Regions from separate parts of the Streptomyces sp. NPDC047081 genome, predicted to be linked through region 2. Evidence: riboswitches for the same ligand, from Rfam matches in the RefSeq annotation. Region 2 holds a riboswitch; each other region holds the start of a gene.

Region 1 (7,674 bases), on a different contig from region 2:
AAGATCGTGTGCAGACCCAGGGAGGAGAGGAACTCCGCGTCCTCCTCCGTCGCGTGCGCGAGGTGGCCGCTGCGGAACAGCACTCCGTACCGCACCCGCCGTCCGTCCACCGTCGGCAGCCCACCCACGTCACGGAAATTGCGGACACCGGACAGCTCGGGCTCGGTCGAGGGGATCTGCTGCGTCACGGGGGCTCCTCCCACTCGCCCGCCGTCGCGGCTCGCCGACGGGCACCTTCCCGACGATACGACATGGGTTCCTGAGGCAATGAGTTGTCCACAGGCGTTGCAGTCCGACCCGCGGCCCTTGATGATGTTGCCGATTGATCGCACCTGTTCGAATGTGTGGGGGCTTGATGCTGGAGATCTCCGACCGCGGCCGTACCTGGGTTCTCTCCGGGCCGACCAGCAGTTACGCCGTCCACCTCACCGAGGGTGACGAGCTGCTGCATCTGCACTGGGGGCCGCGGATCGCGCTCGCCGACGCCGAGGCGCTCGCCGAGCGTCCACTGCCCGTCTACCGGCCCTTCGAGTCGCAGCTCGACGGCCACGAGGAGTACCCGGTCGAGGGCGGCCCCCGCTTCGCCCGCCCCGCCCTGTCCGTGCGCACCGATGAGCGCCGCGGCACCGAGTGGACCTTCGAGGCCTACGAGGCGGAGGGCGACCACCTGCGGCTGCGCTTCCGGGACGGCGGCCTGGCCGTCACGCTGCACTACCGGATGCGCCACGACGTCGTGGAGCGCTGGGTCGAGCTGGGCAACGAAGGGCCCGCCCTGGAGCTGCTGCGGGCCGACTCCGCCACCTGGACCCTGCCCGACCGCGAGGACTGGCGCCTGTCCCAGCTGCACGGCCGCTGGGCCGCCGAGTCCCTGCTCACCGCCGCGCCGCTCACCTACGGCGAGAAGATCATCGGCAGCCGCCGCGGCCACACCGGACACCAGCACCTGCCCTGGGTCGCCCTCGACACCGACGCCACCGAGGAGCGCGGCGAGGTCTACGGCTGCGCGCTCGGCTGGTCCGGCTCCTGGCGCATCGCGGTGGCGCAACTCCCGGACGCGCGCGTGCAGATCACCGGCGGTGCCGGCTACGACGACTCCGGGCTGCTGAGGCTGGAGTCGGGGGAGTCGTACACCACCCCCGTCTTCGCCGGCCTGTGGAGCGACGGCGGCTTCGGCGGTGCGAGCCGGGCCTGGCACGCGTACCAGCGCGCGTACGTGATCCCGGACGCCGAGCAGGACCGCCCGGTGCTGTTCAACTCCTGGGAGGCCACCGAGTTCGACATCTCCGAGGAGCAGCAGGGCACGCTCGCCCGGCGGGCCGCGGCGATCGGCGTCGAGCTCTTCGTCGTCGACGACGGCTGGTTCGGCGAGCGCACCAGCGACCGCGCCGGGCTCGGCGACTGGACGCCCAACCCCGACCGCTTCCCCAAGGGCCTCGCACCGCTCGCCGACTACGTGCACGCGCTCGGCATGCAGTTCGGCATCTGGGTCGAGCCCGAAATGGTCAATCCGGACAGCGAGCTCTACCGCGCCCACCCCGACTGGGCGCAGTTCCAACCGGGACGAAAGCGGATGGAATTCCGCAATCAGCTCGTCCTCAACCTCGCCCGCGAGGACGTCCAGGAGTACCTCTGGGAGCGCCTCGACACACTCCTGACCAGCGCCCCGATCGACTACGTCAAGTGGGACTTCAACCGCTGCTTCACCGACGCCGGCTGGCCCGGCGAGGCCTATCCGCAGCGCCTGTGGGTCGACCATGTGCGCGCCTTTTACGCCCTGTTGGACCGCCTGCGGGCCGCCCACCCCGGCGTCGCCTTCGAGTCCTGCTCGGGCGGCGGCGGCCGGATCGACCTCGGCGTCATGAGCCGTACCGACCAGGTGTGGACCTCCGACAACACCGACCCGCTGGACCGGCTCGCCATCCAGCACGGCTTCAGCCAGATCCACCCCGCGCGCGTGATGGCCGCCTGGGTCACCGACAGCCCCAACACCCAGCTCAACGGCCGGATCAGCTCGCTGCGCTTCCGCTTCGTGAGCTCCATGGCCGGTGTGCTCGGGGTCGGCGGCGACCTCACCCAGTGGACCGAGGAGGAGCTCGCCGAGGCCGGTGAGTGGGTTGCCCTCTACAAGGAGATCCGCCCGCTCGTGCAGCACGGCGACCTCTACCGGCTGCGCCCGCCGACGGGCGGCCTGAGCGCGGTCCAGTACGTGCGCGGCGACGAGACGGTCGTCCTCGCCTGGCTCCAGGCGCAGAGTTACGGCGAACCCGTACCGGCGCTGCGACTGCGGGGCCTCGACCCCACAGCCTCGTACGAATGCCGTGAAACGGGCGAAGTTCACAGGGGTGCCGTATTGCTGCATCACGGACTGTGGACCGGACTGCGCGGCGACCTTGATGCGGCAGTCCTCCGCCTGCGCCGCATCTGAGCCTTCTGTCCGAATTGGCGTCTTCATTCCAACTCGCTCTGGAATAAGGAAAGCTGGAGCAGTGTCACGTGAGGAGCGTCATATCCGTGACGGTGCGTGCCCCGTCATGTTCACGTAATTCAGGTGCTTTTCAAGGGACTTTGGTCTCGGCGACTGCTTCCTGATTCACGGAGTGTGACGGGGAATTCCGGAAAGGGATCAAGGGAATCGCATTCACAGGGAACCGTCACTTGTCCCTTTGCGTCTTGGTCGCTTACGTTCCACACCAATCCGGACGGACGCCCAATCCTGCCGCCGCCCGGTGTCCGCACAACTCACCCGTGAACGGCAGGAGCGGGGGACCCACAGGTACAACCGCCTGGACCGGTCTCCGGAACAGGCTTGGGGTAAAGCCGCGCCGAAACGCGCGGCCGGACATCTCCAGTCCGCACCCGACAGCTCACCTCGCAGGCGCCGGAGAGGAATTCGCCATGCCCGCGAAGGGTAAGCACCGCCGCCCGAAGTCCCCGCGTCTTTCCCGCTCGATCGCCGTCGCCGGAACCGGTGGCGCCGCTCTCGCCCTCCCGCTCATGGGGGCCACCGGCGCCCATGCGGCCACCACGCAGTCCGCTTCCCAGTCGGTTTCCGAAAAGGCCGTCCAGTCCCTTCCGGTGACCCAGAAGAAGGCCGCCGAGAAGAAGAGCGCCGCCGACAACGCGGGTGCGCGCACCTATTCGGTGCGGGTCGGCGACTATCTCTCGAAGATCGCCGACGAGCAGAACGTCACCGGCGGCTGGAAGAAGCTCTACGCCGACAACCGCCAGGCCGTCGGCGACGACCCGTCGCTGATCCACCCCGGCCTGAAGCTCACCATCGGCAAGCAGGCCGCGACGAGCACCACCAAGTCCTCGTCCTCGGCCTCGTCCTCCTCCTCGGCCAAGTCGCAGTCGTCCTCCGCCAAGACGTCCGCCACCCGGACCGCCGAGACCACCAGCACCGCCACCGGCTTCACCCTCCCGGTCTCCGGCGGCACCATCGGCACCGGCTACCACGTGGCCGGCAGCATGTGGTCCAGCGGCTACCACACCGGCGTCGACTTCGTCGTCCCGACCGGCACCTCCCTCAAGGCCGTGGGCGCGGGCACGGTCGTCTCCGCGGGCTGGGGCGGCGCCTACGGCAACCAGGTCGTCATCAAGCTCGCCGACGGCTACTACGCCCAGTACGGCCACCTCTCCCAGCTCTCCGTCTCGGCCGGCCAGACCGTGACCGAGGGCCAGCAGATCGGCCTCTCCGGCGCGACCGGCAACGTCACCGGCCCGCACCTGCACTTCGAGATCCGCACCACGCCGGACTACGGCTCCGACGTGGACCCCGTGGCCTACCTCCGCTCGAAGGGCGTCGCCGTCGGCTGACCCCCGCCGACCCGACCGCCCGACACGCCGCCGAAGGCCGGACCCCGATCCCCGGGTCCGGCCTTCGGTGTGTCCGGCTCCGTCTGTTCGGGTTGCGGTGTTGCGGTCGTGTGGCGGGAGGGGCGGGGGTGTCGACAGGGAGGGGGCGCCGGCGGCACAGTGAACCCCGTTGCCCTGCAAGCGCTTTCTGCATCCGAAGGAGCCCCGCCTGTGACGACCACCCGCAGAGCATTCGGAGCCCTCGCCGCAGGCGCCGCCCTGGCCGCCCTCGCCCCTGCGCAAGGCGCGAGCGCCGCGCCCCGCCGGCGTCTCCTCGCCCACGACGACTTCCGGCGCGGCCTCGGCAAATGGGCCGTAGAACTGGAGAACGGCGGAACGGTCACCGCCTCGCGCGGGACGCTGGAGGTGGACGTACCCGCCGGCGCCACGGTCTGGTTCAGGCGGCGCCTCGACGGGCCGTACGCCATCGAGTACACCGCCACGGCCGTCTCCGAAGGCGGGGTCAACGACCGTGTGTCCGACCTCAACAACTTCTGGAACGCCACCGACGTCCGCTCCCCGGACGACATCTTCGCCACGCGGCGCGGCGGAGCACTGGCCGAGTACGACTACCTCCGCACGTACTACGTCGGCTACGGCGCCAACACCAACACCACGACCCGGCTGCGCCGTTACGTCGGCGAGGCCGGGGTCCGGCCGCTGATCTACGACTACACCGAGCCGCTGCTCGTCGCGAACGAGCCCAACCGGGTCCGGATCGTGTCCGACGGGTCGGCGGTCCGCTGGCGGAACAACGGGCGGCTCGTCTTCGACTACGACGACCAGGACCCGTACACAAGCGGGCATTTCGCCTTCCGGACGACCTGGAGTCATTTCCGGATCAGCGACTTCAGGGTCTGGCGGTTGACCCTTCAACAGCCCTGATCGGAAGGTTATTCCTGGCTTGGGGAGATCTTTAGAAGTGGCTTATCTCACCGCCCGTCAACCCCTTCTTACGGTCGCGTAGGTCACATTCGAAGGTGAATCATGAACAGCGTGGCAGACGATTCGAAGAGTGACAGCAGATCCGTGATCGGGTCGTACGTTGCGGTGGGGGACAGCTTCACCGAGGGCGTCGGCGACCCCGGCCCCGACGGGGCGTTCGTCGGCTGGGCCGACCGGTTCGCGGTGCTGCTCGCGGACCGCAGGCCCGAGGGCGACTTCGGCTACACCAACCTCGCCGTGCGCGGCAAACTGCTCGACCAGATCGTGGCGGACCAGGTTCCGAAGGCTCTTGAGCTGGCGCCGGACCTGGTCTCCTTCTGTGCGGGCGGTAACGACATCATCCGGCCCGGCACCGACCCCGACGAGGTCGCCGAGCGCTTCGAGCGGGCCGTCGTACGGCTCACCGAGGCCGTCGGCACCGTCATGGTGACGACCGGGTTCGACACCCGTGGCGTGCCCGTGCTCAAGCATCTGCGCGGCAAGATCGCCACGTACAACGGGCACGTCCGGGCCATCGCCGACCGGTACGGCTGCCCCGTACTCGACCTGTGGTCCCTGAAGACCGTCCAGGACCGCCGGGCCTGGGACGGCGACCGGCTGCACCTGTCTCCCGAGGGGCACACGCGCGTGGCGCTGCGCGCGGGGCAGGTCCTCGGCCTGGAGGTCCCGGCCGACCCCGACCAGCCCTGGCCGCCGCTCCCGCCGCGCGGCACCCTCGACGTCCGGCGGGACGACGTGCACTGGGCGCGCGAGTACCTGGTGCCGTGGATCGGACGGCGCCTGCGCGGCGAGTCCTCGGGCGACCACGTCACGGCGAAGGGCGCGCTGTCACCGGAGGACATCAAGAGCCGGATCGCCAGGGTGGCTTGAGCTTTCGACGGCGTGAGCCTCAGTGACGTGAGCCCCGGTGACGTGAGAGCGGAGCCGGGGCTCACCGCTCCGACGCGGTCAACGCCTCCCGCTCCAGCCCCAGTTCACGGGCCAGCGCCTCGTCCACCCACTCCTGCGCCCGCGACCGCGACACCGCGCCGGTGTACGAGGTCAGCTGGACGGCGAGTCCGTCCAACAGGGCCGTCAGGCGCAGGGCCGTGCCGGTCGGGTCCGGGCAGCGGAACTCGTCCGCCGCCACGCCTTCAGCGATGACCTCGGCGAGCGCCGCCTTCCACTGCCGGTCGAGGTCCCGGGTGACCTCCTGCAGGGCGGGCTCGCGCAGCGCCGCCGCCCAGCCCTCGATCCACAGCCGCCAGCCCTTGGCCTGCCCGGTCGGCGCGTACCAGCGCACCGCCGAACGCAGCCGCCGCAGCGCCGTCGTACGGCGTCCGAGCAGCTTGCGCAGATGGGCGAGGTCGTCCTCGGCGGCATAGGCGAACGCGGCGGCGACCAGCTTCTCCTTCGTCGAGAAGTGGTACAGCACCAGCGCGTTGCTCACCCCGAGCGCCGAGGCCACGTCGGCGATCCTGACCGCCGCCACGCCCCGCGCCTCGATCTGCTCGATGGCGGCCCGCAGCAACTCCTCACGCCGCTCCGCCACGCTCAACCGCACTCTCGCCACGCCGCCACCCTATTGCGTAGCCGCCGGTGGTGCCGGTCGAGGCCCCCATATGACCGGTTCCGGACCGGGTGCGGACCGGGCGCAGACCTCTTGACACTGCCGTGTGGCCGAGGCCACACTCCCCGCACTACTGACTGTTCGTTCAGTCAGTAGCAGTCGTCGGCCGTCGCCGGCCTTCGTCAGCAGACGTCCGCCAGTAGGAGTCCGCCCGTGACCCACGCACCCGCCACATCCGTCCCCCAGCAGGAACCCGACGGCCCCGACCTCTCCGCGGGCTGGGGCGAGCAGCGCACCCTGCTCCGCAAGGACCTGCGCCGGCGCACCTGCTCGATGGCCCGTTCTTCCTGATCTGCACGCTCGTCGGCCTCGACACCATCGGCTCGGTCGCCGCCCAGGGCCCGCAGGGCCTGACCTGGATGGCGATCCTGGCGCTCGCCTTCTTCCTGCCGTACGGACTGCTGGTCGCCGAACTCGGCGCCGCCTTCCCGGTCCAGGGCGGCCCGTACGTCTGGACCCGGCTGGCCTTCGGCCGCCTCACCGCCGGCGTCAACCAGCTCCTCTACTGGATCTCCAACCCGGTCTGGGTGGGCGGCAGCCTGTGCATCATCGCGCTGACGACCTGGGAGGAGTTCTTCACGCCGCTGCCCGGCGCGTGGAAGTACGCGGCCGGGCTGGTCTTCATCTGGGGCGGTGCGCTGGCCGTCGTCCAGTCGGTCCGCATCGGCAAGTGGGTGCCCATCGCCGGAGCCGTCGCCCGGATCGTGCTGCTCGGATTCTTCCTCGTCTCGGTCGTCGTCTACGCGATACGCAACGGCGTCCACACCCTCCCCGCCGGCGACTTCGCCCCGACGTACGCGGGCTTCGTGGCCCTGGTCCCCGTCCTGATCTTCAACTACGTCGGCTTCGAACTCCCCAGCTCCGCCGCCGAGGAGATGCGCAACCCACGCCGCGACATCCCCCTCTCCATCCTCCGCTCCGGCCTCGCCGCCCTGCTCCTGTACGGCGGCCCCATCCTCGGCATCCTGTTCGTGCTGCCGGGCGACCGGATCGGCAGCCTGGGCGGCTTCATCGACGCCTGCAAGGCCGTCTTCACGGTGTACGGCGGCTCGATCGCGGCCGACGGCACGGTCATGCTCACCGGCTTCGGCGCGGTGTGCGGCGGCATCGCGGCGGCCGGGCTCATCATCGGCCTGCTGACGTCCGGCGTCACCTGGGCGATGGGCGCCCACCGCGCCCAGGCGGTGGCCTGCGCGGACGGCGCGGGACCGGCCTGGCTGGGCCGCATCTCCGAGAAGCACGGCACCCCGGTCCGGGTGAACCTG
Region 2 (7,674 bases):
CCCAGCGGGTGTTGGCGCTGTCGACCCCGCGGCGCACGGCAGCCTCGTCCATGACGTCGTCGTGGTACAGCGTCGCGAGGTGGGTCAGCTCCACGACCACGGCCGAGGGCACGACTCCGGGGGCGTACGGGTCCCCGAACTGGGCGGCGAGCATCACGAGGAGTGGACGGAACCGCTTTCCACCCGCGCGTACCAGGTGCTGGGCGGCCTCCGTGATGAAGGGGACCTCGCTCTTGGTGGCTTCGAGCAGTCCCTCCTCGACGGCCGCCAATCCGGCCTGGACATCGGCTTCCAGAGCCTGGTCCCGCACGCTCAGCCCGAACGGCCCGACGACGGTCACGAGGGGTCTCCTGTCTGCTGGTGTCTACTGGCGGTTACGCGGTTTGTCGATAGGTCGCTGCCATCACTCAAGTCAGCGTATCCGGTCACCTTTCGATCACCGATGCCGCCCACCCGTCCAGCACGGGCGGTATCGGATCACGCCCGGTATGTTTCTGATCACCTGATAACAACGGATATTTATCGACTTGAGCTGTCCACTTGCTCCACCTGGAGGGAAGCCGCCGCCCGTGTCCCGAACCGAAGTCGACGTCGAGCCCGGAAACCAGCCGCCCCCCGAGGACGATCACGCCTTCTTCGGCCAGCCCAGGGGTCTGCTCACCCTCTCGGGCCTGGAGGTCTGGGAACGCTTCTCGTTCCTGGGCATGCAGGCCATCCTGGTGCTCTACTTTGCCGACACCGTCGCCCACGGCGGCATGGGCATGGCGGCCGGCACCGCCGCCTCCGTCTCCGCGGCCTACGGCACCCTCGTCTACCTGGTCTCCGTCGCCGGCGGCTGGCTCGCCGACCGCATCCTCGGCTCGTACCGCGCGGTCCTGTGGGGCGGCATCCTGATCGCCTGCGGCCACTACGCGATGGCCGTGCCGACCCAGGCGATGACCTGGGTGGGCCTCGGGCTCATCAGCGCGGGCACGGGGCTGCTCAAGCCCAACGTCGCCACCATGGTCGGCAAGCTGTACCGGACCGACGACGAGCGCCGGGACGCGGGCTTCGCGCTGTACTACATGGCGATCAACATCGGCGCCTTCGCGGGCCCGCTGATCACCGGCTGGCTCGGCGACCACAAGGGCTGGCACTGGGGATTCTCGGCGGCCGCGATCGGCATGACGTTCGGGCTGGTCCAGTACGTCGCGGGCCGCCGTCACCTGGCCGGGCGCAAGCACACCGCGGAGTTCGCGCTCGCCCCGGACGCCATGCGCCGGGCGATCCGCCTGATCGTGGCCGGTGTGGCCGCCGTGGCCGTGCTCGCCGCCCTTCTGGCCGCCGCCGGCTGGCTGACCATGGGCCGCTTCGTCGACCTGCTCACCCTGATCTCCGTGATCGCCCCGGTGGTCTACTTCGCGGTGATGTTCGCGAGCCCCCGCGTCACCCCCGAGGAACGCGGCCGGCTGCGGCCGTACATCGTGCTCTTCCTCGCCTCCACGGTCTTCAACTTCATCCTCTTCCAGGCCTACTCGACGATGATGCTGCTGGCCGCCTCGAACGCCGAGTCGACCATCCTCGGCTTCGACTTCCCCGCCAGCTGGTACGCCTCCGCGCTGGGCGCCTTCGAGGTCGGCCTCGCGCCCGTGGTCGCCGCCCTGTGGGTGCGCATGGGCAGGCGCCAGCCGCACGCCTCCAACAAGATCGCGATCGGCGTCGTACTCGGCGGGCTGTCCTTCCTGCTGATGGTGCTGCCGACCTCGGGGCACGCGAACGACGACTACCTGATGTCGGCCTGGTGGATCGTGGGCTCGTACTTCCTGCTGGGCCTCGGCGACATCCTGCTGGAGACCTCCGGCATGTCGGCCACGACCAAACTCGCCCCGGCCGCCTTCTCCAGCCAGACCATGTCCCTCTGGTTCCTGTCCCTGGCCCTCGCCAACGGCATCCAGGCCCAGACCGTGAAGCTCTACGACGACGTCTCCAAGCCCGCCTACTTCGGCGTCAACGGCGCGATCGCGGTGGCCGCGGGCCTCGCGGTCATGGCCGCGGCGCCCTGGCTGCGCCGCACGATGCACCCGGTCCACTGAAGCCAACGGGGTCCCGCTCATGCACATCCGTACGTCCCTCCCCCACGACACGACCCACGAGGACCTCTGGATCCCCCTCCCGGACCAGACGCTGCTGTACGCGCGCGTGTGGCGCCCGCTGACCGACGAACCCGTACCGGCGCTCCTGGAGTACCTCCCGTACCGCCTGACCGACTGGACCGCGCCCCGCGACCACCAGCGCCACCCCTGGTACGCCGGCCACGGCTACGCCTCCGTCCGCGTCGACATCCGCGGGCACGGCAACAGCGAGGGCATGCCGGGCGACGAGTACTCGGCGACCGAGCTGGCCGACGGGGTCGCCGTCGTCAACTGGCTTGCGGAGCAGCCCTGGTGCAATGGGAAAGTCGGCATGTTCGGCATCTCCTGGGGCGGCTTCAACTCCCTCCAGATCGCGGCCCTCGCGCCCGAGCCGCTCAAGGCGATCGTCACGGTGTGCTCCACGGACGATCGCTATGACAACGACGTGCACTACATGGGAGGTTCCGTCCTCGCCGTCGACATGCACGCGTGGGCGGCGACCATGCTCGCCTTCGTCTCCCGCCCGCCCGACCCGCTGTACGTCGGCCCGGTCTGGCGGGACATGTGGCTCAAGCGCCTGGAGACGGTCGACCCGTTCATCCACACCTGGCTCGAACACCAGACCAGGGACGAATACTGGCGGCACGGCAGCGTCTGCGAGGACTACGGCGCCATCGAGGCCGCGGTCCTCGCGGTGGGCGGCTGGCACGACCCGTACCGGGACACGGTGCTGCGGCTGGTGGAACACCTCCCGGCCGATCGGGTACGGGGACTGATCGGGCCGTGGTCGCACCAGTACCCGGACCGGGGGCTGCCGCCGGGGCCCGCGATCGGGTTCCTCCAGGAGACGCTGCGGTGGTGGGACCAGCACCTCAAGGGCGCCGACACGGGTGTGATGCGCGAGCCGCTCCTGAGGGCGTACGTCAGCGACCCGCACCCTCCGGTCACGGTCTACGACACCCTCCCCGGCCGCTGGGTCGGCGAGCCCGCCTGGCCCTCGCCGAACGTCACGACGATCTCGTACGGCCTTCGGGGCGACCCCGTGCCGGTCCGCTCCCCCCAGCACACCGGCCTCGACGCCGGCCGCTTCTTCCCCTTCGGCAACGACGCCGACCTCCCGCCCGACCAGCGCGACGAGGACGCCCGCTCGGCCTGCTTCGACTTCGAGGTCGCCGAGGAGACCTGGGTGCTGGGGCGGCCCAGGGTCCGGCTGCGGCTGACCTCCCAGGCGCCACGTGGACAGGTCGTCGCCCGCCTGTGCGACGTCGCGCCGGACGGCTCCTCGACCCTCGTCACGCGCGGCGCGCTGAACCTCTCCGCGCGGCACGGGCGGGAAAAGGACGTCCCCTGGACACCCGGCGCCACCGAGGACGTCGAGTTCGAGCTGAACGGCATCGGGCACGCCTTCCCGCCCGGGCACCGGCTCCGTGTCGCCGTGTCCTCCGCGTACTGGCCGTGGATCTGGCCGCAGCCGGAGTCGGCGGCCGGGTTCACGCTGGACCCGGCGGGCAGCTCGCTGGAACTGCCCGCACGCGCGCGTGCGTCGGAGGAACCGGCGATCGCCTTCGAGGAGCCGGAGCAGTACGAGCCGCTCGGCGTCAACCACCCCGTCACGCTGGACGAACCGCGGCCCGAGCGGCTGGTCGTGCGGGACGTCGCCAGGGGTGAGTGGCGGCTGGAGGTCGACCCGCGGTACGGCGGCACGCGCGTGTACCCGGACGGTCTGGAGTTCACCGAGGACGCGCTGGAGACGTACACGATCCAGGAGGGCGATCCGCTGTCGGCCCGTACCCGTTCCGACTGGTCGATCCGGCTGCACCGCCCGGATCTGCCCTGGGAGACGACGATCCGTACGCGCTCCGAGATCACCTGTGACGCGGAGTCCTTTTTGACCTCCAATGAGGTTGTTTGCGCGGAGGGCGGCGAGGTCGTCTTCCACCGGACCTGGGAGAAGCGGATTCCACGGACGGCCGGTTGACGGTGAGTTGAGGGCATTGCCCGATTTGCGACTCTTGTGGATTGCAGTGAGTTGGCTCACGCCGGACCATGATCCGCATTCCGCCGCATTTCGGCCGATCCGCCTTTTCCGGTATGCCAGTTGAGGCTTGGCAGCCGCAAAGGATCAAGTGCCTCATATGACTCAGAGCAAGGTCAATAGGGGTGTTCTGTGAATCCGGCACTTGTTCCGGACATGTGCTCTCGCATACGTTCCCGGCCTGTCGGGCGGACGCCGAATCCTGCCACCGCCCGAGCCATCCACCGAGAACGTACGGGCAGGAGCGGGGGACCCAGGTAAGTCGCCGGGCCGGGGCGTCTTCGGACATTCCGGACCGGCTTTGGGGTGAAGTCGTGTCGCCTTGCGGCGGCGCGGCCGGGCATCTCCCGCCCGAACCCGACAGCTCACCTCGCAGGCGACGGAGAGGAACCCGTCATGTCTGCTGCCGCTCAGCACCGCCGCTCCAGAGGCTCCCGTCTCGCCCGCAAGCTCGCCGTCGTGAGCCTCGGCGCCACCGTCCTCGCCCTCCCGGTCATCGGCGCGACCAGCGCCTCCGCGGCCACCACCACGACCGTGACCGCCACCTCGCTGGGGTACGCCAACAACCTCGACGGCTGGATCCGCGCCTCCCTCCAGGTCATGGCGCAGCACGGCATCCCCGGCACGTACAACGGCATCTACCGCAACGTGATCCGCGAGTCCTCCGGCAACCCGTACGCCATCAACAACTGGGACTCCAACGCGCTCGCGGGCACCCCGTCGAAGGGCCTGCTCCAGGTCATCGACCCGACCTTCGCCGCGTACCACGTCTCGGGCACCTCGTACGACCCGTACGACCCGGTCGCCAACATCACCGCCGCCTGCAACTACGCGGCCCAGCGGTACGGCTCCATCGACAACGTGTGGGGCGCCTACTAGGAGGCGCCACCGGGCCCCGTCGCTACCGGGCCTGCGGGAACAGTCTTTCGAGGACGACGGCGATGCCGTCGTCCTCGTTCGACAGGGTGATCTCGTCGGCCACCGACTTGAGTTCGGGATGGGCGTTGGCCATCGCGACGCCGTGCGCGGCCCAGTCGAACATCGGGATGTCGTTGGGCATGTCCCCGAAGGCGATCGTCTGGTGCGGGCCCAGGCCCAGGTGTTCGGCGGCGAGCGCCAGGCCGGTCGCCTTGGTGATGCCGCATGGCTGGAGTTCGACGGTCCCAGGCCCCGACATGGTGACGGTGGCGAGGGAACCGACCACCGCGCGCGCGGTCGAGGCCAACTCGTCGTCGGACAGGTCGGGATGGCGCAGCAGCACCTTGCTGATGGGCTCGCACCACAGGTCGTCGCGGCGGCTGACCCGGACCGCCGGCAGGGTCGGGTGCGGCATCAGATAGCCGGGCTCGATGAGCGTGAGCCCGTCGACGCCGTCCTGGTCGACGGCCGCGTACACCTGGCCCACCTCGGCCTCGATCTTGCCGAGCGCGGTCTCGGCCAGCTCCCGGTCCAGGGTGACCGACCACAGCAGACGGTCCGCGCCGGCGTCGTACACCTGCGCGCCCTGCCCGCACACCGCGAGCCCGCTGCTGCCGAGGTCGTCGAGGAGCGGCCGCACTCTGGGGGCCGGCCGGCCCGTCACGACGAGGTGCCGGGCACCGGCCTCCGCCACCCGCGCGAGGGCGGCGAGGGACCGGTCGGACAGCGTGTCGTCGCCTCTGAGCAGCGTGCCGTCCAGGTCGGTGGCGACGAGTGCATATGCGGTGGGTGCGGCCATGATCAGAGAATACGGACAGGACGCCCAACGGACTCATCGCGAACCGGCCGACCGCCTTGTTCACCTGCGTATCTCAGTCAACTCCCGTACCTGTGTCTGCTCTTCGGGGCGGGCGGTGGCGTATGCCGTCGTCAGGCGTGAGCGGCCACCAGGTGCTTGGCCAGCCTCGGCGAGGCGAACTCCGTGCCGCACACGAACCGCATCACCGGGCCGTACGAGGACGCGGACGGCAGGCCGGTGAAGTACAGGCCGGGGACCGAGGAGACGTAACCGGCGCCGAGCTTGGGCGTGCCGCGGCTCACGGCGAGGCCGGTGCGCAGCTCGTGGCCGAGGAAGTCCATCGCCGCTATGTCGACGCGGTAGCCGGTGGCGGCGATGACGTGGTCCGCGGAGAGGGTCTCCGTGCGGCCGGCGTGGCTGCGGACCGTGAGCGTGGGGCTGCCGCCGTCCGCGTCCGTGCGGACGATCCGCTCGACCTCGCTGACCTGCACCTTGCCCTCGAAACGGTCGCGCAGCCACCAGGCGCCGAGCGGGCCGAGGACGCGGCGGACCAGGTAGTGGCGGGTCTCGGCGGGCAGGTAGCGGTACGGGTGCGGGTAGTAGCTCAGGGCCCACAGGGACCAGGCGCGGCCGAAGGGTGACTCGGGGCGCAGCTTCGGCTGCTTCCAGGGCGGTGCGCCGAAGGCGACCCGGCCGCGGCCGCGGGAGACCACCCGCACCTGGGCGCCCGCCTCCGCCGCGAGCGCCGCCGTCTCCAGCGCGGACTGGCCGGCGCCGACCACGATCAGGTCCTTGCCGGAGTAGCGCGTGAGGTCGTGGTGCTGGGAGCTGTGGGAGACCGGGCCCGTGGGGGTGGGTCCGTCCGCCGCGGCCGTGGCGAGTTCGGCCGGCAGATGGGCCAGGCCGGACAGGCCGGTGGCGACGACGACCGCGCGGGCGGTGAACAACTCCCCCGAGTCCAGCTTCAGTTCGAAGCCGCCCGCCTTGTTCCGGTCCACCGAGACCACCCGGACCCGCTCCAGCTCGGGCACCAGCTTCTGCTGGAACCACTCGCCGTACGCGATGAAGGTCTCGACCGGGATGATGTCCTCGTCGGTGACCAGCCGCTTGATGCCGGCGGCGTCGCAGTAGTCGACGAGGTTGTGACCCTGCTGCGGCGCGTCCAGGTTGGAGGCGGCCGGGGTCGACTTCAGGAGCATGCCGGCGGGCATGTGGTCGCGCCAGCTGACCATGGGCTCGCCGAAGACGCGGACGGGTATGCCGCGGGCTCGGAGATGGGCGGCGGTCGACAGGCCGAAGGGCCCGGCGCCGATGACTGCAACCGGTCGGATCACGAAGTCCCTCCCCAGGACGTCACTTCGTCACTTCGTGCCGGCCCGGACGGCTGTGCGTGCTGGCTCAGCCTCCCGAACCGGTGGTGCTGCCGCGGCGGTTGGTGCGCCACAGCTGATACAGGTGCTTCGCGCCCGGTCGCACGAAGCGCGCGAGCATCGTGAGGAACGGCAGCGGGTCGTCACCCGCGAGCCAGGCCAGCTCCGTCCCGCTCGCGCGCGCCGGGGCGTGCGGCGTCGTATAGCCGCTGCGGCGGTAGGCGAGCAGGGCGGGCAGGTCGATGTTCTCCACGATGTACCGGTGGCCGGCCCGCTGTTCCCCCTCCGGGACGGAGCGGCCGGTCAGGTCCAGATGCATGGCGCGTACGACGTCCACCGCCGACTCGTTCTCGAAGAGGCGGAACTGGGCGCCCATGCGCGGGTTGAAGTCGAGGAGCTTGTACTGTCCGTCGCGCCGGTCGAAGCGCAGGTCGAGGTCGA
Region 3 (7,674 bases), on a different contig from region 2:
GATGGCGGGCGGCCGCGATGACCTCGCCGAGGTTGTGCGGGGGCATGTTCGTCGCCATGCCGACCGCGATGCCCGACGAGCCGTTCACCAGCAGGTTCGGGAAGGCGGCCGGGAGGGCGACCGGCTCCTGCTCCTGGCCGTCGTAGTTGGGCGCGAAGTCGACCGTGTCCTCGTCGATCGACTCCGTCATCAGGCTGGTCGCCTGGGCCTGGCGGCACTCGGTGTACCGCATGGCGGCGGGCGGGTCGTCGTTGCCCAGCGAGCCGAAGTTGCCGTGGCCGTCGACCAGCGGGACGCGCATCGAGAAGGGCTGGGCCATGCGCACCAGGGCGTCGTAGATCGACGCGTCGCCATGGGGGTGCAACTTACCCATGACCTCGCCGACCACGCGCGCGCACTTCACATAGCCGCGCTCGGGGCGCAGGCCCATCTCGTTCATCTGGTAGACGATGCGCCGGTGCACCGGCTTGAGTCCGTCGCGGGCGTCGGGCAGGGCGCGGGAGTAGATGACCGAGTACGCGTACTCGAGGAAGGAGCCCTGCATCTCGTCGACGACGTCGATGTCGAGGATCCGCTCCTCGAACGAGTCGTCGGGCGGCGGGGTCTTCGTGCTGCGGCGGGCCATCGCTGCCGGCTCCTCTTTTCTGGTCGCTCGCCTTCGGGACGCGCCCCTTCGGCTCACTACTTGCTGAAGCGTGAACGGGATCTGACGCGAACCATTGTGGACCGCGGCACTGACAACACGGACGAGGACCCGGCGAGGGGCCCTCCTGTCCAACGTGCCCGCAGGCTACGCGATCCGCTGTGGGCGTACGTCCCGCGGGAACTTCGCCGACGGTGCGCACGCTTGCATACAGTGGCAGGACCGGCAGGAAAACCGCGGTTTCAACCACCGCATCCGCGAGGCGAAGGGACGTACATGCCCATGGCTCACACGGCCACAGACCAGGCAGGCACCGGGGGCCTGACAGCGACCGAGCACCGCCTGGCCAATGGGCTGCGCGTGGTGCTCTCCGAGGACCACCTGACCCCGGTCGCGGCGGTGTGCCTCTGGTACGACGTCGGCTCGCGGCACGAAGTCAAGGGACGTACCGGCCTTGCTCACCTCTTCGAGCACCTGATGTTCCAGGGCTCGGGCCAGGTCAAGGGCAACGGCCACTTCGAGCTGGTACAGGGCGCCGGCGGCTCGCTCAACGGTACGACCAGCTTCGAGCGCACCAACTACTTCGAGACCATGCCCGCCCACCAGCTGGAGCTCGCCCTCTGGCTGGAGGCCGACCGCATGGGCTCCCTGCTGGCCGCCCTGGACGACGAGTCCATGGAGAACCAGCGGGATGTGGTGAAGAACGAACGCAGGCAGCGCTACGACAACGTCCCGTACGGCACCGCGTTCGAGAAGCTCACCGCCCTCGCCTACCCGGAGGGCCACCCCTACCACCACACCCCGATCGGCTCGATGGCCGACCTGGACGCGGCGACCCTGGAGGACGCGCGCGCGTTCTTCCGCACGTACTACGCGCCGAACAACGCCGTCCTGTCGGTGGTCGGCGACATCGACCCGGAGCAGACCCTCGCCTGGGTCGAGAAGTACTTCGGCTCCATCGCCTCGCACGACGGCAAGCCCGCGCCCCGCGACGGCTCGCTGCCCGAGGTCATCGGCGAGCAGCTGCGCGAGGTCGTCGAGGAGGAGGTCCCCGCGCGCGCGTTGATGGCCGCCTACCGGCTCCCGCACGACGGCACGCGCGCGTGCGACGCGGCCGACCTGGCGCTGACCGTCCTCGGTGGCGGCGAGTCCTCCCGCCTCTACAACCGCCTGGTGCGGCGCGACCGTACGGCCGTCGCGGCCGGCTTCGGCCTGCTGCGGCTGGCCGGAGCGCCCTCCCTGGGCTGGCTGGACGTGAAGACCTCCGGTGACGTCGAGGTGCCAGTCATCGAGGCCGCCATCGACGAGGAGCTCGCCCGGTTCGCCGAGGAGGGCCCCACGGCCGAGGAAATGGAGCGCGCCCAGGCCCAGTTGGAGCGCGAGTGGCTCGACCGGCTCGGCACGGTCGCCGGCCGCGCCGACGAACTGTGCCGGTTCGCCGTCCTGTTCGGCGACCCGCAGCTCGCCCTGACCGCGGTGCAGCGCGTCCTGGAGGTGACGCCGCAGGAGGTCCAGGAGGTCGCCAAGGCCCGCCTGCGGCCCGACAACCGCGCGGTGCTCGTCTACGAACCCGTCACCGGAGAGGTCGCCGAGGACGCGGATCCCCCCGAAGACCCCGAGGCCGAGGCCACGGTCGAAGCCGGCGACAAGAACGAGGAGGCGGCCAAGTGACCGAGCTCGCCACGATGCAGTTCCACCCGCAGCCCCAGGCGGGCGAGGCCAAGCCGTGGGCGTTCCCCGCGCCCACGCGCGGGGCGCTCGGCAACGGCCTGACCGTCCTGCGCTGCCACCGCCCCGGCCAGCAGGTCGTCGCCGTCGAGGTCCTCCTGGACGCGCCCCTGGAGGCCGAGCCGGCCGACTTCGAAGGCGTCGCCACGATCATGGCGCGCGCCTTCTCCGAGGGCACCGACAAGCACTCCGCGGAGGACTTCGCCGCCGAGCTGGAGCGCTGCGGCGCCACCCTCGACGCGCACGCCGACCACCCCGGCGTCCGCCTCAGCCTGGAGGTGCCGGCCTCCCGCCTGGCCAAGGCGCTCGGCCTGCTCGCCGACGCCCTCAGGGCGCCCGCGTTCGCCGACAGCGAGGTCGAGCGGCTGGTCCGCAACCGCCTCGACGAGATCCCGCACGAGCTGGCCAACCCCTCCCGGCGGGCCGCCAAGGAACTCTCCCGGCAGCTGTTCCCGGCGACCTCGCGCATGTCCCGCCCGCGCCAGGGCACCGAGGAGACCGTCGAGAAGATCGACGCGGCGGCCGTACGCGCCTTCTACGACCGCCATGTCCGGCCCGCCACCGCCACCGCCGTGGTCGTCGGCGACCTCACCGGCATCGACCTGGACGCACTGCTCGGCGAGACCCTGGGCACCTGGACGGGCTCCACCGCCGAGCCCCGCCCGGTGCCGCCGGTCACCGCCGACGACACCGGCCGCGTGTTCATCGTCGACCGTCCCGGCGCCGTCCAGACCCAGCTGCTCATCGGCCGCGTCGGCGCCGACCGGCACGACCGCGTGTGGCCCGCGCAGGTGCTCGGCACGTACTGCCTCGGCGGCACCCTCACCTCCCGCCTGGACCGCGTCCTGCGCGAGGAGAAGGGCTACACCTACGGTGTGCGGGCGTTCGGCCAGGTGCTGCGCTCCGCCCCGGACGGCACCGGCGCCTCGATGCTCGCCATCAGCGGCTCCGTCGACACCCCGAACACCGGCCCGGCGCTGGACGACCTCTGGAAGGTGCTGCGCACCCTCGCCGAGGGCGGCCTCACCGACGCGGAGCGGGACGTCGCCGTACAGAACCTCGTCGGAGTCGCGCCGCTCAAGTACGAGACCGCGGCGGCCGTCGCGAGCACGCTGGCCGACCAGGTAGAGCAGCACCTGCCCGACGACTACCAGGCCACGCTGTACCGGCAGCTCGCCGCGACCGGCACCGTGGAGGCCACCGCGGCGGCCGTGAGCGCGTTCCCGGTGGACCGCCTGGTGACCGTCCTCGTCGGCGACGCGGCGCAGATCAAGGCGCCCGTGGAGGCGCTCGGCATCGGCGAAGTGACCGTGGTGTCCGCCGAGTAGCGGCACGCGCGCGTGGAGGGCCCTGGTGACTGATGCGTCACCAGGGCCCTCTTATGTCCGAATTGGGGCGGAGGTTGCCTGTCTGCCCTGTGGGATGCGCTACAAACACCGTGATCCGTTTGGGGATTGAAAGTCGCCCCGCTTAGCGTCGTCCGGGCTGTCCGTCAGGCACCGCGCCGCATCCGCGGCACCGGACAGTCATCGCCGAGTCCCCGTACGGCGCGAGCCAGGGGAGCCGGGGACCCACGCAGTCCCTGGGGTGAATCGGACGCCCGCGCTCCGGCGAGGGGGCCCGTAGGAGACCTTCCTGCTCCGAACCCGTCAGCTAACCCGGTAGGCGAGAAGGAAGGAAAGGACCAGCCAGTACATGGCGTTCATGTGCGCCACCGGGAAGCACCGCCGTCCCGGCAAGCTCAAGCGCTCCACCGTCCAGGCGGCCGGCGTCGCAGCCCTCGCCACCACCGGTGTCATCGGTACCCTCGCGGCCCCCGCGCTCGCCGCCGACAACTCGGTCGAGAGCACCGTCGAGCAGACCGGTCTCAACCCCGTCATCGCCATCGGCGACTCCATAGCCGACAAGATCGACGCCCAGGCCGACGCGCAGAAGCAGGCCGCCGAGGAGGCCGCCCGCAAGAAGGCCGCCGCCGAAGCCGCGCGCAAGAAGGCCGTCGCCAAGGCCAAGGCGGAGCGCGAGGCCAAGCAGCGCGCCGCCCGCGAGGCCGAGCGCAAGCGCCTCAACACCTTCGTGGCGCCGATCGCCAACTCCTATGTCTCCACGGGCTACAAGGCCAGCAGCTCTCTGTGGTCCTCCGGCAGCCACACAGGCATCGACTTCCACGCGGCCAGTGGTACGTCCGTGCACGCGGTCGGCTCCGGCACGGTCGTCGAGGCCGGGTGGGGCGGCTCGTACGGCAACAACATCGTGATCAAGATGAGCGACGGCATGTACACCCAGTACGGCCATCTGTCGTCCATCGGTGTCTCGGTGGGCCAGAAGGTCGCCCCGGGCCAGCAGATCGGCCTCTCCGGCGCGACCGGCAACGTCACCGGACCGCACCTGCACTTCGAGGCCCGTACGACCCCCGACTACGGCTCGGACGTCGACCCCGTCGCGTACCTGCGCTCGCACGGCGTGAACGTCTGACGACGGACCGCGAGATCTTCCGGAACCCCGGCTCCACGAGCCGGGGTTTCGCCGTTTCCGTCCGGTTGCTGTCCAAAAAATATCCATGGATTCCGGCCCCCCGTCGGAAATTCCCGCCGATTGCAATAGAGTCACGGAACACACGTCAATCGGCGACGTTTCACGGGGATTAAGACGGAGGTCGGTCATGCGTATTCCGGCGCACTCGGTATGCACGGCGATCAGAGACGACATCGTCGCCGGTGTCTACGAGCGCGGGAGCCGCCTCACCGAGGAACTCCTGGCCCGCCGCTACGGCGTCTCGCGCGTCCCCGTCCGCGAGGCCCTGCGCACCCTGGAGGCCGAGGGCTTCGTGGTGACCCGCCGGCACGCGGGCGCGTGCGTGGCCGAACCGAACGAGCAGGAGGCCGCCGACCTGCTGGAGATGCGCATGCTCCTGGAGCCGCTCGGCGCCTCCCGGGCCGCCCAGCGCCGCACCGAGGCCCACCTCAAGGTCCTGCGCGGCCTGGTCAGACTGGGCCAGGAGCGGGCCAGGAGGGGCAACAGCGAGGATCTGCGCTCCCTGGGCGGCTGGTTCCACGAGACGCTCGCCCAGGCCTCCGCCAGCCCCGCCCTGACCTCGATGCTGACCCAGCTGCGCCACAAGATCGCCTGGATGTACGCCGTGGACGCGCCCGCCAACCCCGTGGAGTCCTGGGCGGAGCACGGCGCGATCGTCGACGCCGTGGCGCGCGGCGACAGCGAACGCGCGCGTGCCGTCACCACCCTCCACACCGAGCGCTCCAGCGCGGCGCACCGGCTGCGGTTCGGTACCGGCGCCGAGCGTGTGAGGAACTCGCAACATCCCGTAAACATGCCGAGCCTGCGGCATTAACACAGGCGCCGTATACAAAGAAGTGAGAATTCCCGGGGGTTTATTCATGCTGCCCCCGAGTGGAATTCCGTGGTCTCTGTGCAGGAAATGCGAAGGGCTCGCCCGGTAATTCGGACGAGCCCTTCTGTGATGCCCTGATCAGACGGTCTCGGGAAGTTCCTCGAGACCCTCGGAGACCAGCTTGGCCAGTCGGTCGAGGGCGACGTCCGCACCCTCGGCGTCGGAGGCGAGGACGATCTCCTCGCCACCCTGGGCGCCCAGGCCCAGGACGGCCAGCATGGAGGCCGCGTTGACGGGGTTGCCGTCGGCCTTGGCGATCGTCACCGGGATACCTGCGGCCGTGGCGGCCCGGACGAAGATGGAAGCGGGGCGGGCGTGGAGGCCCTCGGCCCAGCCGACGTTGACGCGGCGCTCAGCCATGTGATGCTGCCCTTCGGTGTTCAGGGTTGTCTAGACCAGTTTCCCACACATGAAGCAAGCCCGGAACGGACCTTCGCCCGTCCGGATCGGGGGCGTCGGACCGCGGCCTCGGCCCGACTTCCGTCCTGTCCCTCTTCTGCTGTCGTTCTCCACAGACTGCCTCGCGCCGTTGTCGGACGCGAGCCGTACTCTGGGGCCCATGCAGACCTCGTCGGACCGGCACGAGTACCCCGCCCACTGGGAAGCCGACGTGGTGCTGCGCGACGGCGGCACCGCACGCGTCCGCCCCATCACCGTCGATGACGCCGAGCGCCTGGTCAGCTTCTACGAGCAGGTGTCGGACGAGTCGAAGTACTACCGCTTCTTCGCGCCCTACCCGCGTCTGTCCGCAAAGGACGTCCACCGCTTCACGCACCACGACTTTGTGGACCGGGTGGGACTCGCGGCCACGGTGGGCGGCGAGTTCATCGCCACCGTACGCTATGACCGCATTGGTGCCGACGGGATGCCCGCGTCCGCACCCGCCGACGAGGCCGAGGTCGCCTTCCTCGTCCAGGACGCGCACCAGGGCCGCGGCGTCGCCTCCGCCCTCCTCGAACACATCGGCGCCGTCGCCCGCGAGCGCGGCATCCGCCGCTTCGCCGCCGAGGTACTGCCGGCCAACACCAAGATGATCAAGGTGTTCACGGACGCCGGCTACACCCAGAAGCGCAGCTTCGAGGACGGCGTCGTACGCCTGGAGTTCGACCTCGAACCCACCGACCGCTCGCTCGCCGTCCAGCGCGCGCGTGAGCAGCGCGCCGAGGCGCGGTCGGTACGACGGCTCCTCGTGCCCGGCTCGGTCGCCGTGATCGGCACCGGGCGCATGGCCGGGGGCGTGGGCCGCAGCATCCTCGACAACATCAGGGAAGCCGGGTTCACGGGAGAGCTGTACGCCGTGAACAGGGCCTTCCCCGAAGACCTCAAGGAGCTCGACGGCATCCCCGCCCACCGCTCCGTCGGGGACATCGACAGGCACGTGGACCTCGCGGTCGTCGCCGTGCCCGCCGAACACGTCCCCGAGGTCGTCACCGAGTGCGGCGAGCACGGCGTGCAGGGGCTGGTCGTCGTCTCCGCCGGGTACGCCGAGAGCGGGCCCGAGGGCCGCGAGCGCCAGCGCGAACTCGTGCGGCACGCGCGCACGTACGGCATGCGGATCATCGGGCCGAACGCCTTCGGGGTCATCAACACCTCGGCGGACGTACGGCTCAACGCCTCCCTCGCCCCCGAGATGCCGCGCCCCGGCCGCATCGGCCTGTTCGCCCAGTCCGGCGCCATCGGCATCGCCCTGCTGTCCCGGCTGCACCGGCGCGGCGGCGGCGTCACCGGGGTCACGGGTGTGTCGACCTTCGTGTCGTCCGGCAACCGCGCGGACGTGTCCGGCAACGACGTCATCCAGTACTGGTACGACGACCCCGACACCGATGTCGTACTGATGTACCTGGAGTCCATCGGCAACCCGCGCAAGTTCACCCGCCTCGCCCGGCGCACCGCGGCC

The links. A riboswitch is a leader RNA that binds a small molecule or an ion and turns the genes downstream of it on or off. The one in region 2 is predicted to bind cyclic di-AMP.
Positions count from the first base shown of each region.
Region 1: it holds a riboswitch for cyclic di-AMP, as region 2 does, so the genes downstream of both, ABZ848_RS15715 (LysM peptidoglycan-binding domain-containing M23 family metallopeptidase) here and ABZ848_RS14160 (transglycosylase SLT domain-containing protein) in region 2, are expected to answer to the same signal.
Region 3: it holds a riboswitch for cyclic di-AMP, as region 2 does, so the genes downstream of both, ABZ848_RS30325 (M23 family metallopeptidase) here and ABZ848_RS14160 (transglycosylase SLT domain-containing protein) in region 2, are expected to answer to the same signal.

Region 1 is NZ_JBEYUY010000007.1:141,194-148,867, forward strand. It holds gene ABZ848_RS15705 (tyrosine-protein phosphatase) at 1-188, opposite strand, end outside; gene ABZ848_RS15710 (alpha-galactosidase) at 356-2,425, shown strand; cyclic di-AMP (ydaO/yuaA leader) riboswitch at 2,726-2,891, shown strand; gene ABZ848_RS15715 (LysM peptidoglycan-binding domain-containing M23 family metallopeptidase) at 2,896-3,816, shown strand; gene ABZ848_RS15720 (DUF6250 domain-containing protein) at 4,027-4,740, shown strand; gene ABZ848_RS15725 (SGNH/GDSL hydrolase family protein) at 4,885-5,670, shown strand; gene ABZ848_RS15730 (TetR/AcrR family transcriptional regulator) at 5,732-6,352, opposite strand; gene ABZ848_RS15735 (hypothetical protein) at 6,563-6,700, shown strand; gene ABZ848_RS15740 (APC family permease) at 6,727-7,674, shown strand, end outside.
Region 2 is NZ_JBEYUY010000006.1:255,988-263,661, forward strand. It holds gene ABZ848_RS14145 (polyprenyl synthetase family protein) at 1-340, opposite strand, end outside; gene ABZ848_RS14150 (peptide MFS transporter) at 570-2,072, shown strand; gene ABZ848_RS14155 (CocE/NonD family hydrolase) at 2,092-4,089, shown strand; cyclic di-AMP (ydaO/yuaA leader) riboswitch at 4,346-4,538, shown strand; gene ABZ848_RS14160 (transglycosylase SLT domain-containing protein) at 4,543-5,025, shown strand; gene ABZ848_RS14165 (HAD family hydrolase) at 5,048-5,863, opposite strand; gene ABZ848_RS14170 (FAD-dependent oxidoreductase) at 5,995-7,197, opposite strand; gene ABZ848_RS14175 (ATP-grasp domain-containing protein) at 7,262-7,674, opposite strand, start outside.
Region 3 is NZ_JBEYUY010000018.1:64,291-71,964, reverse strand. It holds gene ABZ848_RS30340 (DNA topoisomerase IV subunit A) at 1-625, opposite strand, end outside; gene ABZ848_RS30335 (pitrilysin family protein) at 920-2,314, shown strand; gene ABZ848_RS30330 (pitrilysin family protein) at 2,311-3,699, shown strand; cyclic di-AMP (ydaO/yuaA leader) riboswitch at 3,892-4,053, shown strand; gene ABZ848_RS30325 (M23 family metallopeptidase) at 4,067-4,843, shown strand; gene ABZ848_RS30320 (GntR family transcriptional regulator) at 5,031-5,717, shown strand; gene ABZ848_RS30315 (HPr family phosphocarrier protein) at 5,856-6,137, opposite strand; gene ABZ848_RS30310 (GNAT family N-acetyltransferase) at 6,337-7,674, shown strand, end outside.